3 regions of the Tenacibaculum sp. 1B UA genome follow, and region 2 is predicted to be linked to each of the others. Evidence: riboswitches for the same ligand, from Rfam matches in the RefSeq annotation. Region 2 holds a riboswitch; each other region holds the start of a gene.
The links. A riboswitch is a leader RNA that binds a small molecule or an ion and turns the genes downstream of it on or off. The one in region 2 is predicted to bind cobalamin.
Positions count from the first base shown of each region.

Region 1: another riboswitch for cobalamin. It lies ahead of MK851_RS04385 (hypothetical protein); the one in region 2 lies ahead of MK851_RS14865 (TonB-dependent receptor plug domain-containing protein).
Region 3: another riboswitch for cobalamin. It lies ahead of metE (5-methyltetrahydropteroyltriglutamate--homocysteine S-methyltransferase); the one in region 2 lies ahead of MK851_RS14865 (TonB-dependent receptor plug domain-containing protein).

Region 1 is NZ_JAKVUA010000003.1:60,528-66,203, reverse strand. It holds gene asnB (asparagine synthase B) at 1-431, opposite strand, end outside; cobalamin riboswitch at 683-881, shown strand; gene MK851_RS04385 (hypothetical protein) at 976-2,040, shown strand; gene MK851_RS04380 (anthranilate synthase component I family protein) at 2,247-3,638, shown strand; gene MK851_RS04375 (aminodeoxychorismate/anthranilate synthase component II) at 3,722-4,315, shown strand; gene trpD (anthranilate phosphoribosyltransferase) at 4,326-5,312, shown strand; gene trpC (indole-3-glycerol phosphate synthase TrpC) at 5,435-5,676, shown strand, end outside.
Region 2 is NZ_JAKVUA010000027.1:21,321-26,996, reverse strand. It holds gene MK851_RS14865 (TonB-dependent receptor plug domain-containing protein) at 1-1,678, opposite strand, end outside; cobalamin riboswitch at 1,708-1,902, opposite strand; gene MK851_RS14860 (ABC transporter substrate-binding protein) at 1,912-2,850, opposite strand; gene MK851_RS14855 (bifunctional adenosylcobinamide kinase/adenosylcobinamide-phosphate guanylyltransferase) at 2,952-3,455, shown strand; gene cobT (nicotinate-nucleotide--dimethylbenzimidazole phosphoribosyltransferase) at 3,459-4,496, shown strand; gene MK851_RS14845 (adenosylcobinamide-GDP ribazoletransferase) at 4,499-5,269, shown strand; gene cobC (alpha-ribazole phosphatase) at 5,254-5,676, shown strand, end outside.
Region 3 is NZ_JAKVUA010000003.1:187,958-193,633, reverse strand. It holds gene metE (5-methyltetrahydropteroyltriglutamate--homocysteine S-methyltransferase) at 1-1,771, opposite strand, end outside; cobalamin riboswitch at 1,959-2,145, opposite strand; gene MK851_RS05005 (DJ-1/PfpI family protein) at 2,255-3,001, opposite strand; gene MK851_RS05000 (NAD(P)/FAD-dependent oxidoreductase) at 3,010-4,284, opposite strand; gene MK851_RS04995 (hypothetical protein) at 4,367-4,624, opposite strand; gene MK851_RS04990 (hypothetical protein) at 4,742-4,936, opposite strand; gene MK851_RS04985 (saccharopine dehydrogenase family protein) at 5,050-5,676, opposite strand, start outside.

The DNA.
Region 1 (5,676 bases), on a different contig from region 2:
ATAATTCCCATATGGTCACGGGCAACTAAATATTCATCCGTAATTGAATCGTATACAGCAAAACCAAAAATCCCGTTTAAATCATCTAAAAACTCAACTCCCTTTTCTTTGTATAAAGCTAAGATAACCTCACAATCAGATTTAGTTAAAAACTCATGTTGTTCCTTAAGTTGCTTTCTTATTTCCTTATGATTATATATTTCTCCATTAGCAGCTAAGACAAATCTACGGTCATGGCTAAATAGAGGTTGTTGTCCAGAGGCAGGATCAACAATTGCTAGTCGCTCATGTGCCATAATTGTTTTTTCATCACTATAAATTCCACTCCAGTCTGGACCTCTATGGCGAACTTTCTTAGCCATTTCTAATAATTGAGGTCTTAATTTATCTGAAGATTGTTTTAAATCAAACGCACATACAATTCCACACATAATTTTAATTTTATTGTTTATTATAATGCAAATAACTGAATGATGTTTTTATTTTTAAACAATTATGCTTTTTTTGATTATATATTATAACTTTAAAAATTGAAAAACAGATTTTAATTAACTTTAATTTGCGTTTTAAGCTATTATTATTCTACTTTTTAATTATTCTTATAACAATTATGAGAGTTTACTTTTATCGAAAAAGAAGGAAGTGTAATTTTAACAGTAAAATTAGTGTTTCTTTCCTACGACTAAAATATATTTGCCGCGGTTTTTCTTTATTGTAAAGAAAATTAAAAGGGAATTAGGTGAGAATCCTAAACTGTACCCGCAACTGTAAACTTAGTCTATTAAAATTATAGATACTTGTTATTTCTTACGCCACTGTTTTTACGGGAAGGTAGTAGCAAGATGTTAGTCAGGAGACCTGCCAAAATTTAATTCATTGCTTTTCTTTCGGGTTAAAAGAAGAAGCAGTAAAGAACATTTGAAATATAATGTTTGTATTTTTTTGTTTTCAGAAACTTTAAATTTAATTATAATAATGATACGTAATTATAGTATTGTATTGGTATGTTTAATATCAGTTTTTTTTTCATGTTCAAGTGATTCAACGAAACATGAACCAACTCCAATTTATGATAATTCTTTTATACTAAGTTATGAGGGGGACAAAACAGTGGTAGGGCACTTAGATGAAGGTCAAGTTTTTACCCCAAATGTATATGAGTCTCTAAATAAAAATTCAATATCTTTTACAAATTTTGAAAATAGTTTATTCATAGTGTCTCAAGACGGACCTAATTTTGTTACAAAATTAAACTTAAAAGATCTTGCAGAAGAAGTAGCAGTGACTACATCTAAGGTAAGTAGCCCTTCGTACTTGGCTATGTACTCAGAAACTGATGGAGTAATCATTTCTACTGGTGGAAGAGGAAGACGAAGAACATATGATTTATCGTTTTTTAATGTAAGTGAAGGAGTGAAAGATAAGATTGATGGAGTTTCTTCAAAAGTATTGTTTTCAAAATCAGGAGTATTGGTAGATGGAGAAAACGTATTGATTGCTGACGATAAAGAGTTGAAGGTATTAAATATCAAAGATAAGTCAATAAAAACTACAGTAATATTTGATGATGTAATTTCAGGAATCTTAAAAGATAAAAACAATAAAATTTGGATAGGAACTGAGAAAAGAGTTGAAGATGCTAAGTTTGTAAGTTTGACAACTGATTATGGTATTGATGAAACGGTTACATTAACAGAAGTGAATTTGTATAAGAATAGTATGCTTTCTATAAGTGAATCAAGTAGTTATGTTTATTGGTCAGAAGTGTCAACAGGAGTAATTCACCGTTTTAACACAGAAACAAAAAAAGCAGAAGAGTTTATTAATCCAACTACAGAAGGAATAATGCTTACAACTGTTATAAGAGAGCATCCTACAACAGGTAAAGTTTATGTTATAGGGTCAGAAGATTTTTTTGATACAGATAAAAGTATACTCACTATATATAATGAAGATAAATCTGTTTTTAAAACTGTAAAAGGAATAGGTAACTCGCCAATAGATATTTTCTTCTCTAAAGAAGATTTTTCTGTAAATTAAATATTGTTTATTTATTTTTTAATGCGAAAAAGTTTGTAAAATCAAAATCACTTTATACATTTGTAGCATAATGATAAAACAACAATTAAATAACTGGTGGTGGAAAACTCGTAACTTACGTTAGTGAGACCATCTTGTTATATCTATAATACAACGAAAAGGCTTATCTCATGATAAGCCTTTTTTGTTTTTACATATTAAATGAAATGAAAAAAATTACCTTTAAAACAATAGCAAAAAAACAATTGGCAGATATGATAACGCCAGTTAGCTTGTATTTAAGAACAAGAGACAAGTATGCGAATAGTTTGCTGTTAGAAAGTTCAGATTATCATAGTAAAGAAAATAGTTATTCGTTTTTGTGTATAGAACCTTTGATAACCATCAAAGCAGAAAATGATGAGTTGTTATTGTCGTATCGAAAAGAAGAACTAGAAAGAGAGCCTATTCAAAGAAATTTTTATGAAAAGTTTGATGCGTATAGCAATGTTATTTCGATAAATTGTTCAGAGGAAATAAAATCATTTAATGGATTGTACGGTTATACAACTTTTGATGCGGTTCAGTATTTTGAAACAATTCAGTTAAAATCAAATAAAGCACCTTCCGAAATTCCAGTATTACAATATAGTTTTTTCCGATTTATCGTAGCAATTAATCATTTTAAAAATGAAATGATTTTGATAGAAAATATACCAGAAGGAGAAGAGTCTCGATTATCAGAAATAGAAAACTTAGTAAACTCTCAATCTTTTGCTAAATATGACTTCGCTTTTGAAGGAGAAGAAACATCTAATATTACAGATGAAGAGTTTAAAGAAAATGTTACCAAAGCAAAAGAACATTGTAAGAGAGGAGATGTTTTTCAGTTGGTCTTATCACGCCAATTTCAACAACAATTTAAAGGGGACGAATTTAATGTGTACAGAGCATTACGCTCTATAAATCCTTCTCCTTATTTATTTTATTTTGATTATGGAAGTTTTAAGTTAATGGGATCTTCGCCAGAAGCACAAATTAAGATAAATGAAAGTCAGGCTATTATTAATCCAATTGCAGGAACCTTTAGAAGAACAGGTGATGATGAAAAAGATAGAGAGTTGGCGAAAGAGTTAGCAAATGACCCGAAAGAAAATGCAGAACATGTAATGTTGGTTGATTTAGCAAGAAATGATTTAAGTAAGCACGCAACCAATGTAACGGTAGAAACCTACAAAGAAGTGCAATATTTTAGTCATGTAATTCACTTGGTATCTACAGTAACAGGAAAGATTACAGGAAATCCGATAGAAATTGTGGGAGATACGTTTCCAGCAGGAACTTTAAGTGGAGCACCAAAATACAAAGCCATGGAATTGATAGATACATACGAAAATCAAACCCGTGGATTTTATGGAGGATGTGTTGGTTTTATAGGTTTAAATGGAAATGTAAACCAAGCCATAGCAATTCGTTCTTTTGTAAGTAAAAATAATACCTTGTTTTATCAAGCAGGAGCGGGAATCGTTATCAACTCAAAAGAAGAAAACGAATTACAAGAAGTAAATAACAAATTGGCAGCATTAAAAAAAGCATTAGTGTTAGCAGAAGAAATATAAAATTAGAATTGAGATGTTAGTATTTAGGTGTAGGATATACATGCTTTATCAATACTTAAATCTCAATACTCAATACTATAAATATGAAGATACTAATATTAGATAATTACGACTCGTTTACCTATAACTTGGTGCATTATGTAGAAGATATTACAGGTACTTTACCAGATGTATATCGCAACGATGAAATTTCAGTAGATGAAATTAAAAAATACGATGCTATTATCCTGTCACCAGGACCAGGTATTCCTGATGAAGCAGGTGTTTTGAAAGAAACTATAAAAACCTATGCAGGCAAAATTCCGATATTTGGAGTATGCTTAGGGTTGCAAGCTATTACTGAGGTTTTTGGAGGTGAAATAGAAAACCTGAATGATGTATTTCACGGAGTAGCTACTGAAATGAAAGTGACACAAAATAATACGGTCACTTTCAAAAATATTCCGGAAACTTTTGAAGCTGCACGCTATCACTCTTGGATTGCTTCACGCAACAACTTTCCAGAGGAATTAGAAATAACAGCAATTGATGAAGATGGTAGCATTATGGCATTACGTCATAAAGAATTTGCAATTGAAGCGGTACAGTTTCATCCAGAAAGTATTTTAACTCCAGACGGAAAAAAAATGATTCAGAATTTTATTTCTTTTGCCGAAATCCAAAAGCCAAAAGCTTAAAGCTATTGATATGAAAAAAATACTAAACACCCTATTTGAACAAAAACGATTGACCAAGGAACAATCGAAAGAAGTTTTGATAAATATTGCACAAGAAAAATACAATGCTTCACAAATAGCCGCATTCATTACTGTGTTTTTAATGCGTCCAGTTTCGGTAGATGAATTATCAGGATTTAGAGAAGCTTTATTGGAACTCGCCATAAAAGTAGATTTATCTGATTTTAATACCATCGATTTATGTGGAACAGGAGGTGACGGAAAAAACACATTTAATATTTCAACATTAACCTCATTTATTGTGGCAGGAACAGGACATAAAGTTGCAAAACATGGAAACTATGGAGTGTCTTCTGCTTCAGGATCTTCCAATATGTTGGAGTTTTTAGGATATAATTTTACAAATAATGAAACCACGTTAAAACGTCAATTAGAAGAAGCAAATATTTGTTTTTTACATGCACCACTATTTCATCCAGCAATGAAAGTTGTAGCACCTATTAGAAAAGAACTAGGAGTGAAAACATTTTTCAATATGTTAGGACCATTGGTAAATCCAAGTCGTCCACAAAATCAATTGGTGGGCGTATTTAATTTAGAGGTTGCCAGAGTGTACAATTATATGTTGCAACAATCAGAAGTAAATTATGGTGTGGTACATGCATTAGATGGGTACGACGAAATATCGTTAACAGGAGATTTTAAATTATTTACAAAAGAGGCAGAGCAACAAGTTTCTCCATCAGATTTACGACAAAAACAAATTGCTCCATCAGCTATTTTTGGAGGGAATACTGTTAAAGAAGCTGCGGACATATTTGTGAACATAATTAACGGAAAAGGAACAGAAGCACAGAATAACGTGGTATTAACCAACGCGGCATTTGCCTTAAAAACGTTTAATAAAAACAAGAGCTTTGAAACCGCATTTGAAGAAGCAAAAGATTCGTTATTAGGGTTAAAAGCAAAAGAATCGTTAGAAAAATTAGTAAATTAAAATAAAAAACCATCATTCCGAATGGACACTGAGCGTAGTCGAAGTGGTAGTGAAGGAATCTTTCTGTAAAGAAAATAATTTAGATTACTTCACTTTGTTCGCAATAACAAAAAGAATATAAGATGACTATTTTAGATAAAATAATAGCCTTTAAAAAACAGGAAGTAGCAAAAATAAAAGCTGAAGTTGCTGTTAAAAAATTGGTAGAAAGCCCGAATTTTAAAAGGCAGCCAATTTCTTTGAAAAAATCATTGTTGGAGCCTTATTCAACAGGAATTATAGCAGAGTATAAACGTCAATCGCCTTCTAAAGGAATTATAAATGATAAAGCAACCGTAGCTGAGGTAACAAATGGATATTTAGA
Region 2 (5,676 bases):
TTGTATACACCTTACTTTGATGTAAGCTTTGTATAAAAAAATTAAACCTTTTATAATTATAATTGATATTAAAATTTAACAAATGCTCAGGTGCATAAGGAAGTGTTTTTTTTGTTTCTGTGTTTTCTGCCAAAGTAAATGTATAGTTAGAAGAAAAATCAATAATATGCTCCCCTATCTCTTTCTTATAACTTACAAAAGTTTCTACACCTTTATTTATTACATCGTTTACGTTTCTTGGTCTCCACAAATTACTACCCCCTGTTGGTAACCAAAGAATTTTATCATTAATATAGATATAAAATAATGTAGATGTTATGTTTAAGCTTTTATTTTTAAAAGAAACTCCTAATTCTCCTTGTTTTGAGCTTTCAGGTATTAAGTTTAGGTTTCCTACTACAGGCCAATACATTTCATTATAAGTAGGAACTCGATAATTTGTTGAAAAGTTGGCCAGAATGTTTAATTGATTAATTAATCTATATTCTCCTCCTACGAATAAAGACAGAGGCACATTAAAATCTGAATTAATTTCTTTTCTAACTTGTAAATTCGTTATTAATTTTTCAGTAGGTTGATATTTAACACTTCCTACAAACGCTACAGAATTTCTTGTTTTGGTATTAATATCTGTATTTTCACCATTAATGTTTTCGTACATCGTTTTATAATTAAACGATAAAACATTAGATGGTTTATAAGTTAAAGAGTGATTTAATAAAGCAGTCTTAGACTTACCAAAACTGTAATTTTCAGCATCTTTATTTCCGTAATACCTATATTCCTGCGTTAGGTAAGCTAAGTTTAGTTCTTGTTTAAACTGAGAAGAAAATGAATACTTCCACTGTAGTAAGTTTCTTTGATTAAAATCTTCATTTCGTTCACTTCCAGCAGACGGGTTCGGTAATCCATCAGAAAACAAACGATTTCCGTAGTAAGCAGTCGAATAAAACGATAAAGAGTTTGTAGGACTAAACTTATAACCTATGACAAAATTAACTCCGTAGTTTTTGTACTTTCCATTTTCATTAGCTAGTAAATTACCTTCGCTATCTTTATAACGTTCATCGATATATGTGTAATCATTGTCGGAATAATTAAACGTAGAAGCTAATTTTACACTCCACTTATCTGTTCCTACTGAGCTTTTAAAAAAATTAGACGATGTATTGTAACTTCCATAAGAAGTAAACAATTGAAATTTTTGATGTTCTTTAAACAGTACTTCATCTTTTAAGTGTACCGTTCCTCCTATGGCACCAGAACCATATTCAGTACTATTCCCACCACTTTGCACAAGAATATTATCACTTATACTCGCAGAAAGTGCATTAAAGTCTGTTTGTCCACTTCCTACAGCATTTATAGGAATTCCATTCCATAGTACCAACGTATTTGAAGCCGATGTCCCTCTAAAACGTGCAGTACTTACGCCTCCATTACCATAATCTCTAAAAGCTATTGGACTGTTATAACGTAAAAGGTTCGTTAAGTTAATAGGGTTTTTTGTCTGTTCTTTCACCCCAATCTTTAATTCTTTTGTAGCAATGCGTTTTTTTTCTACATTTCTCTTCCCATTAACTATTACCTCTTTTAATTTGTTAATAGCTATTGTATCTTTTTGAGAAAAAAGATTAATCGTAAAAAACAGTATGAATATTGTTGTTATTTCCTTCATTATACATTAAACTTTTATCCCGAAAGTTTTAATTAATTATAATAATTGGCAGGTCTCCTGGCTTGCGTCTTGTAACATACCTTCCCATTAAAAAACAGTGGTTTGAGTAATCGTTACAAGCTTAATAGCTTACAGTTGCGGGAACAGCTTCGGTTTTACACCGAATTCCCTTTTAATTTTCTTTAATAGGTGATTAAAGAAAAACCAAAAATCACGGCAAATGTATCGTATTCTTATAAATTAGCAACCATCAAATCATGATAATTTGCGAATTTTGTTTGTAAGTTTTCTGGAAGCGTATAATACTCTGGATGAATCATTTTTGCCAAACATTCAATTCCTTCTACTAAAGTACCCGCTGAAGATTGTGTAAACATGGCAAAATCGGCAATGTACACTTGTTTATTTTTTACTGCTCTTAAAGACGTCCACTCTTCTCTCTCTTCTAAAAACTTCATATCTTCAAGTGTTCTCTCAATTCCATATCCGCAAGGAGCAATAATTAATACCTCTGGATCGTATTTTACAATTTTATCCCAAGAAATTACAATACTATCTCCTGATGGATGCGATAACAAATCAATTCCACCTGCATAACCTATTTGATGAGGAATCCAGTGCCCGCAGTTAAACAACGGATCAATCCACTCTAATAACATCACACTTTTCGACTGGATTCTATGCTCACGTTGCACATCAACAATATCATAAACACGCTTTTTTAATCCACTTACATACGCCTCTCCTACTGCTTCCTGCTTCATTGCTTTTGCAATAGTTAATGCATTCTCAAAAACATCTTCTAAAGAGTTTGGAGTAATAGATATTAATTCTGGAACCTTTGGCAATTTATAAGCTGATTTTGCCACAGATTCTGTGTCTATCTGGCAAACATCACAAACATCTTGTGTAAAAACAATATCGGGTGCTAAACGTTCTAAAACAGGTTCATCTACATAATACAATGTCTTTCCTTCTGCCTTGGTTTTAGAAAAAATAGCCGTAATCTCTTTACTCGTTAACACTTTTCCTTCCAACTTATATCGAACAGCTACTTCTTTTTCTTTTAAAGCTACTTCTGGACACTCAAAAGTAATTCCGTTTAAATAATCTTGTAACCCCATATCATAAATCATTTGAGTTACTGCTGGCATAAAAGAAGATACTGTCATAATTCATTGTTTTAGTTCAGCAAAAATAAACAGTTATCTATTTTAATTTGCTTTTTATTAAAAATCTTTCCAATCTTTGTGTCAACATAAAATGCGATTTCATGATATATTATATCTCAGGAGGTGAACGTTCGGGTAAAAGTAGCTATGCTCAAAAGCTAGCCGAATCTTTATCTGACACTCCTATTTACTTAGCTACTTCTCGTATTTGGGATGAAGATTTTCAGCAGCGAGTTGACAGACATGTTTCTGATAGAGATGAACGCTGGACCACTGTTGAGGAAGAAAAATGGTTAAGTAAGGTAATTTCTGAAAAACAAACGGTGGTTATAGATTGTGTTACATTATGGCTAACAAACTTCTTTGTGGATACAAAATACGATATTGAAAAAGCGCTAAAAATTGCTAAAGAAGAAATCAACAAATTGGTTGAAATTGACGCTAATATTATCATCATTTCTAATGAAATTGGTATGGGATTACACGCTAATTCTGAATCTGGAAGGAAATTTACACAATTACAAGGCTGGACGAACCAACACATAGCAAAACTAGCCGATAAAGCTACTTTTATGGTATCTGGACTTCCTTTAACTTTAAAATAACACATGACAACAACGATAACTCCCCTTTCAAAAGAACTACAAAACGAGCTTCAAGAAGAAATCAACTTCAAAACCAAGCCTATTGGTGCTTTAGGCAATTTAGAAAAAATTGCCATGCAAGTGGGATTAATTCAAAATACCATGAGCCCTGTGTTATCAAAGCCTACAATTGTGATTTTTGCAGGGGATCATGGAATTGCTACTACGGGAAAGGTGAGTCCATACCCTCAAGAAGTTACACAGCAAATGGTATTCAACTTTTTGCAAGGAGGTGCTGCCATTAATGTGTTTTGTAAACAAAACAACATTCATTTAAACATTGTAGATGCTGGTGTAAATGCTGATTTTAAAACACATCCACAGCTTACCAATGCCAAAATAGCAAAGGGAACACAAGATTATAGTACTACCAAAGCTATGACCTCAGAACAATGCCAAGAAGCCTTGGAAAAAGGAAGACAGTTGGTAAGAAAGGTGTATAGTGAAGGTTGCAATGTTATTGGTTTTGGTGAAATGGGGATTAGCAATACGTCATCTGCGGCTTTGTTAATGAGTTATTTTACCAATACACCTATTGAAAACTGTGTAGGTAGAGGTACTGGAGTGGATGACAAAGGACTACAAACAAAAATCGACACATTATGTGAAGTCTATAAGTTACACGCCGATTCTATTTCAACACCTATGGAAGCCTTAACTACTTTTGGTGGATTTGAAATTGTAATGATGTGTGGTGCTATGTTAGAAGCTGCTTCTTTAAAAATGACTTTACTTATTGATGGTTTTATTGTTACTGCTGCCCTATTAGCAGGGCATGCAATGGAATCTGATATTTTAGATTACTGTATATTCTGTCATAATTCAGGAGAACAAGGACATCAAAAAATGTTAGAATTTTTAAACGCTGAACCACTTTTAAACTTAGGTTTACGTTTAGGTGAAGGAACAGGTTGTGCGGTTGCCTTTCCTATTATTCAATCGAGTGTGAACTTTTTAAACGAAATGGCTACTTTTAAAAGTGCCAATATTAGCGAAGCCTAGTTATGATAAAAAGACAAATCCATTATTTTTTAACAGCTATATTGTTTTTCACACGCATTCCGTGTCCAAAATGGGTAGATCATTCTCCTGAAATACTCAACAAAAGCAGTCGTTATTTTTCTTTAGTAGGAATTGTAGTTGGAAGCATTGCAGCACTAGCCTACTTCGCTTCTTCTTATATTTTTCCTACGGATGTTGCTATTGTAATCAGCATGATTAGTTCTATTTGGATTACAGGTGCTTTTCATGAAGATGGGTTTGCCGATGTTTGCGATGGTTTTGGTGGCGGATGGACCAAAGAAAAGATTTTAACCATTATGAAAGATTCCAGACTTGGAACTTTTGGAGTTAGTGGTTTGGTCTTTATCCTAGCTATAAAATTTTTAGCTCTATATCATTTACAAAACCTATCCGTTAATTTAATTTTAGTTATTATTTCAGGACACAGTATTAGCCGATTTATCGCAACTGTATTGTTGTATACACATGAATACGTGAGAGATATTGACAGCTCAAAAATAAAACCAACTACCAAACAAATGAGTAGTAAATCGCTACTCATATCAGCTATTTTCGGAATAGCTCCCTTATTTTTCTTTCAAAACCCAATAGTATTTTTGGTATTGCTCCCCTTATTACTTACCTATTTGTATATGGGACATTTCTTTAAAAAATGGATTGGAGGTCAAACAGGAGATTGCGCAGGTGCTTTGCAACAAGTAGCTGAAATTGTTTTTTATCTAAGTCTACTCGCCTTATGGAAGTTATTTTAGTACGACATACCACACCTGATATTGCCAAAGGTATATGTTATGGTCAAGCAGATATAGAGGTTACCACTACTTTTGAGGAAGAAGTGAGCGATATTCTAAAAAAAGTTCCTGTCAACGATGCTGATGTAACGTATTACAGTAGTCCCTTACAACGCTGTAAGCTTTTGGCTGAAAAACTTTCAGCTAACGTAATTTTTGACAACCGATTGAAAGAACTCAATTTTGGTGATTGGGAACTCCAAAAATGGAACGATATTGATAAAAAAGAACTTGATATTTGGATGAATGATTTTGTAAAAACGCCTGCTAAAAACGGAGAGTCTTACATCGATTTACACAACAGAACCATCGATTTTTTAACCGAATTAAAAGCTAAAAACCATCAAAAAATAGTGCTTGTTACCCAT
Region 3 (5,676 bases), on a different contig from region 2:
CTAATGCAATTTGTTTACAGGTAGTTGAACGAGGCTGGTCATCGCGTACAAAAGACCATTGTAAAATGGTAACAGGTCCTGTTAACATTCCTTTAACCCAATTATTAGTTAAAGATTGTGCGTACTGTGACCAATAAACAGTCATTGGATGGGGGCGGTAAACATCACCGTAAATAATAGGAGGCTTCACACAGCGGCTACCATAACTTTGAACCCAGCCTTTTTTAGTAAATGTAACTCCTGCAAGTTGTTCACCAAAATACTCTACCATGTCGTTTCGCTCATACTCACCATGAACCAAAACATCAAGACCTATTTTTTCTTGCCATTGAATGGTTTTTTGAGTTTCTTTCTTTAGTAAATATTTATATTCCTCACTATTTAAAGTACCTTTTTTAAATTGTGCTCTCCAGCTTCTTACTTCTTTAGTTTGGGGAAATGAACCAATGGTTGTAGTAGGGAATAATGGTAAATTCAATACTTTTTCTTGCGCTTCTTTACGAACAGAAAAGCTATTTTTTCTTCGAGAATCAGTTTCAGTAATAGCATCAATACGTTGTTTTACGTCGTTATGATGAATCAAAGCTGAAGATTTTCTACTTGCGATAGCTTTTTTGTTTTCTTCAAAAGCATTCAAAATAGCTTTATCAGTAGTATCTTCAGATAACTGTTTTAACAAATTTACTTCTGTAAGTTTTTGCTTAGCGAAAGCAAGCCATTGTTTAATATCATTATCTAAAGATGTTTCTAGTTCTAAATCGCAAGGAGAATGTAATAAAGAACATGAGGAAGCAATAAAGATTCTGTCAGAGCCTAATCTATCGGTTGCTTTTTGAATAAGTTGTAACGATTTTTCAAAGTCGTTTTTCCAAATGTTTCTTCCATCTACAATACCTAACGATAGAGACTTGTCTTCAGAAAGAGTGCTTAATACATCGTCTAATTGGTATTCACAACGAACTAAGTCGATATGTAATGTATCGATAGGAAGTGTGTTAGCTAATGAAAGATTGTCTTTTAAACCTTCAAAGTAAGTGGTAACTATAAATTTTAAAATAGGAAACTTCCTTCTAATTTCATTATAGATAAATTGATAGGTTTCTTTAGCTTTTTCGTTTAGGTCTAACGCTAAAAAAGGCTCATCAAATTGAATATATTTTGCACCTTGTGCTTGAAGCTCTTGAAGAATTTCCATATACACAGGAAGTAGTTTTGAGGCTAAATCTAACTTATTAAACCCCTCTTCTTTTTCTTTACCTAAAAGAAGGTAGCTAACTAAACCAATAATTACAGGTTTAGCATTAATCCTTAATTGTTTAGCACCAACAAATTCATTAATAATTTTGTTAGAAAATAGTTTAAACTCTTGGTCTTTATAAAACTCTGGAACGATATAATGGTAGTTAGTGTCAAACCACTTAGTCATTTCCATAGCAGTAATATCAAGTTCATCTTTTTGATACCCTCTTGCCATGGCGAAATAGAGATCTAGTTCAGAGTTTGAAGCTTTTAAAGCTACTTCGTTGTAACGTTTAGGGATAGCACCAACGCTGAGTGTCATATCTAACACTTGATCGTAATAAGAAAAATCATTACAAGGAATAAGGTCTATACCTGCTTCTTGTTGTGTTTTCCAGTTTTGTTGACAGATGTTTCTTCCTGTTTCAAGAAGTTCCTGTGAACTTGTTTTGCCCGACCAATATTGCTCGCAGGCTTTTTTGAGTTCTCTGTTGCTACCAATACGCGGATAGCCAAGAATGTGCGTTTGCATTTCTTTTTAACTTTTATAATTAAACATTAATTTTAAAAGTTCTTTTAGATGCTTCGCAATGCTAAAAAACGATGTGATGTTTGAGGAAAAAATAATGACATACCAAAAAAGCACAGCATTTCATAAGCGAAAGTGTGCGTTAAAAATATATCATCGGTATGACCCAAAGGCTTCAAATCGCGAAAGCATTGTCAATATCCGAATAGGCAGGTCTCCTGACTTATAACAGTTTTTATCATCCTTCCCGCTTTTGCAGTGGATATACTAGGATAAAAACTTTTGGTGTGTTACTTACAGTTGCGCGACAGTTCGTGATTTGCACACGATTCCCTATTAATCTACAGCTAAGTAAAACCTTTTCGGTTGATGAAGTATGTAAAGAACTTATCGGGGTAAATGTATGTATTATTTTTTTAGAACTGGTAATAAAAAAAGCATCAGTATACTGATGCTTCTTGAGCTTTAACAAGATTTTAAATTTTGTTATTTTTCCCAGTTTTTAAGTTGATCTAAGTATAGATAGCTTTCAACAAATTTTCTATGTTCGGTACTTGTCATAATTTCGAGAAGTTCTAACGCTGAGATATAACTAGCTAAATTTCCGTTTGAAGATAAAAACTTACCATCTTTAACAAAAGTTACCAAGCTGTCGTTTTGAACTTTTAAATTAGGGTAATCTTTTTGTAGTTGTTTACCACCACCAATCCATGTTACAATTTTATGGCCATCAGCTATACCAGATTTACCAATTAAGTTAGCACCAGCACAATTACTAACAGTGTATTGGGTCTCTTGATTTTTTGTTTTTATAAAATCTACAATTTTATCATTATGCACCTGCGTATACATATCGTAAGCACTTGGAACAAATAAAGCTGTTAGTTTGGGGCAATTATCAAAAGTGTAGTCTGGAACAAAATGCATTCCTTCTTCGGTAGTAATAGGTTTAGCTATTTCAGCTATCGCTACTACATTAAAAAGTTGTTTGCCCTCTTTGTCTACTTTTCCAAATACATCTGATGTTGCTATAACTTCTCCTTGTAAAACTCCGTTAAACATTAAAAGCCCAATAGTTGGTAAATCAGGATTAAATGGTTTTAAATGTTTAGTTAGAGTATCAGATGGAGATACAACTTGATCAGTTTTTTTGTTGGTTTTTGATTTTTCTGAATTACAACTAACAGTAATAATTGCAAAAATTAAAATTACTACAATACTTAGGTTTTTCATGTGTGTTTTTATTTAGTATCTCTTTGAGTAGGTTTAATAATCATTCTAAAGTATTGGTCTTTATATATGTAATAGCCTAACCAGTTATAGAGTGTTCTTACTTTGTTTTTGAAGTTTACAAGTCCCATAATGTGTACAAAAATCCAAATTAACCAAGCAACAAAACCTTTTAAAGATTGTTTTTGCCCAGGGAAATCAAGTACAGCCTTATTTCGTCCAATAATAGCTAATGAACCTTTATCATTGTATTGAAAAGTCTTCCAGTTACTATTTTTTCTAGAAAGATTTTTAGCTAAGTTTCTAGCTTGTTGTAATGCAGGTTGTGCTAATTGAGGATGTCCTTTAGGATAGTTTTTGTCTCCTAAAATCAAAGCACAGTCCCCTAAAGCATAAATGTTATCATATGAATGTACTAGGTTGAACTGATTTGTTTTTAACCTTCTACCAGCACCAAAACTCTCCTTTGAAAAACCATCAAATGTTTTAGCAGACACACCAGCTGCCCATATAAGGTTTTTAGTATGTATTTTTTCTCCGTTTGATAAATACACAGTTTCACCATCAAAATCATTAACCATGGTGTCCATTGTCAAAGTTACCCCAAGTTCACTTAATTTCTTAGAGGTATATTCTTGTGCTCTTTTGGACATTGGAGCTAATACAGAGCTTTGACCATCAATAAGGTGAATTTCTCCAAAATCATTTTCGTCTAGTTCAGGGTAGTCTTTTATGATAATTGAAGTTTTAATCTCGGATAAAATCCCTGAAAGTTCAACACCTGTAGGACCTGCGCCAGCAATAACAAAAGTTAAACACTTTTTTCTTTCTTCTGGGTTGTGAATTCTTGTAGCTCGGTCAAATCGAGTTAAAATAACATTTCTAAGAGACAGCGCATCACTAATGGTTTTCATAGGTAAACTGTACTTTTCAATGTTTTTGTTTCCAAAAAAGTTACTCTCTGTACCAGTTGCCATTACTAGGATGTCGTATGCTATTTCTCCATTACTTACGACTATTTTATTTTCTTCTGGAACAATTTTTTCAAGAGTACCCAGTCGAAAACGAGCGTTTTTAAATTTTCTTAAAATTTTTCTGAATGGATAACTAATTGCAGAAGGTTCCATAAAACCTGTGGATACTTGGTAGATTAAAGGAGGGAAGAAATTGTAGTTGTTACTATCTACTAAAATAATCTGATAATTTTCTGAATTTCCTAATCCTTTTATAAATTCTAATCCAGCAAACCCGCCGCCAACTACGACAAGTTTTTTCATATTTTTCATAATGCTATTATGCCCTTAAATTAATATAAGTACAAAGGTAGTTAAGTAGGTTTTAGTAAAAAATAAACTGGCTTAAGAAAAGTTATTTTCTTTTAATTTCACTTAAGTATTCAGGAGTTAGCCCTAAAAAACTAGCTAGCAAAAATTGAGGAACTCGTTGTACAAAATCAGGGAAGTCTTTTCTAAATCTAAAAAAGATATCTTCTTTAGAGTAACTGTTAATATATTTTAAACGCATTAAAGCAGCTCCGTATGCGGTTTCATATATACTTCTAAAATATTTTTCTAATAAGGGAAACTTATTTAATAACTCGTTATATTTTGAAAAGGAGATTGACAAAATTTCAGAGTTTTCAACTGTTTCTATGGTAAAGTTAGCGTGTTTTTGGTTTTGAAAAGCTAAAAAGTCAGTTAACCACCAATTTTCTAAAGCAAACTGTGTAGTTTTTTTGTAGCCTTAACTATCAATAAAATATAAATGTAAGCAACCTTTAGCAACAAAAAACAGTCTACTACATTTTTTGCCAGCAGGTAATAATATTTCTTTTTTCTTGAAGGACTGACAGTCAAAAAATGAAAGTACTTCAGTTAATTCTTCTTCTGAAAGATTTGTGTAACTTTTAATATGATTTTTTAAAATGCTTTCAGCCATATCCTAGTGTAGTATTTAAGGGTAAAAATACTAACTTTATAAAGACTCTCTTTAGTTTTTAAAAGAAAAAGGCATCAAATAAATTGATGCCTTTTGTGTTCGTTTTAGAAGATTTATCCTTTTATACTCTCAGGATTATATCCTAAATAAGGCACTTCTTTTTCAGCAAAATTAATTCCGTAATCTTCTAGCTCTTTTAAAATTGGTTCGTACACTTCTTTATTGATAGGTAATTGTACACCAGGAGTGGTAATATCACCGTTTAAGATGCGTACCGTAGCCATAGCTACAGGTAAACCAACTGTTTTTGCCATGGCAGTATAAGTTTGATCATCACCTTTAATCACCATACTACTTTCAATCTGGTATTTATCTTCTTTGTATTGGTATCCAAAAATATGATGCATTACAATCATATCTTTATCCTCAGCTTCAAGGGTCCAAGAATCCATCAATATTTTTTGTAAAATTTCAGCAGGAGTTGCGTTTTTCAACCCTACTTTTTTGTTCGGATTGAAGATGTCTAACTCTACAAATTTATCCCACATTAAATCATCTTGATCAATTTTTGCATACGAACGGAATTTTAATTCAACAGAATCTGAAGGAGAATAGGCTAAGAAAAGATTTGTAAAATCACGATAGCTCATGTTTTCAGAATCTTCGATAGTGTATGTATCATCAGTCATTCCTAACTGGACAAAAACATTCCAAGCACGAGAAAAACCAACTTTACGAAT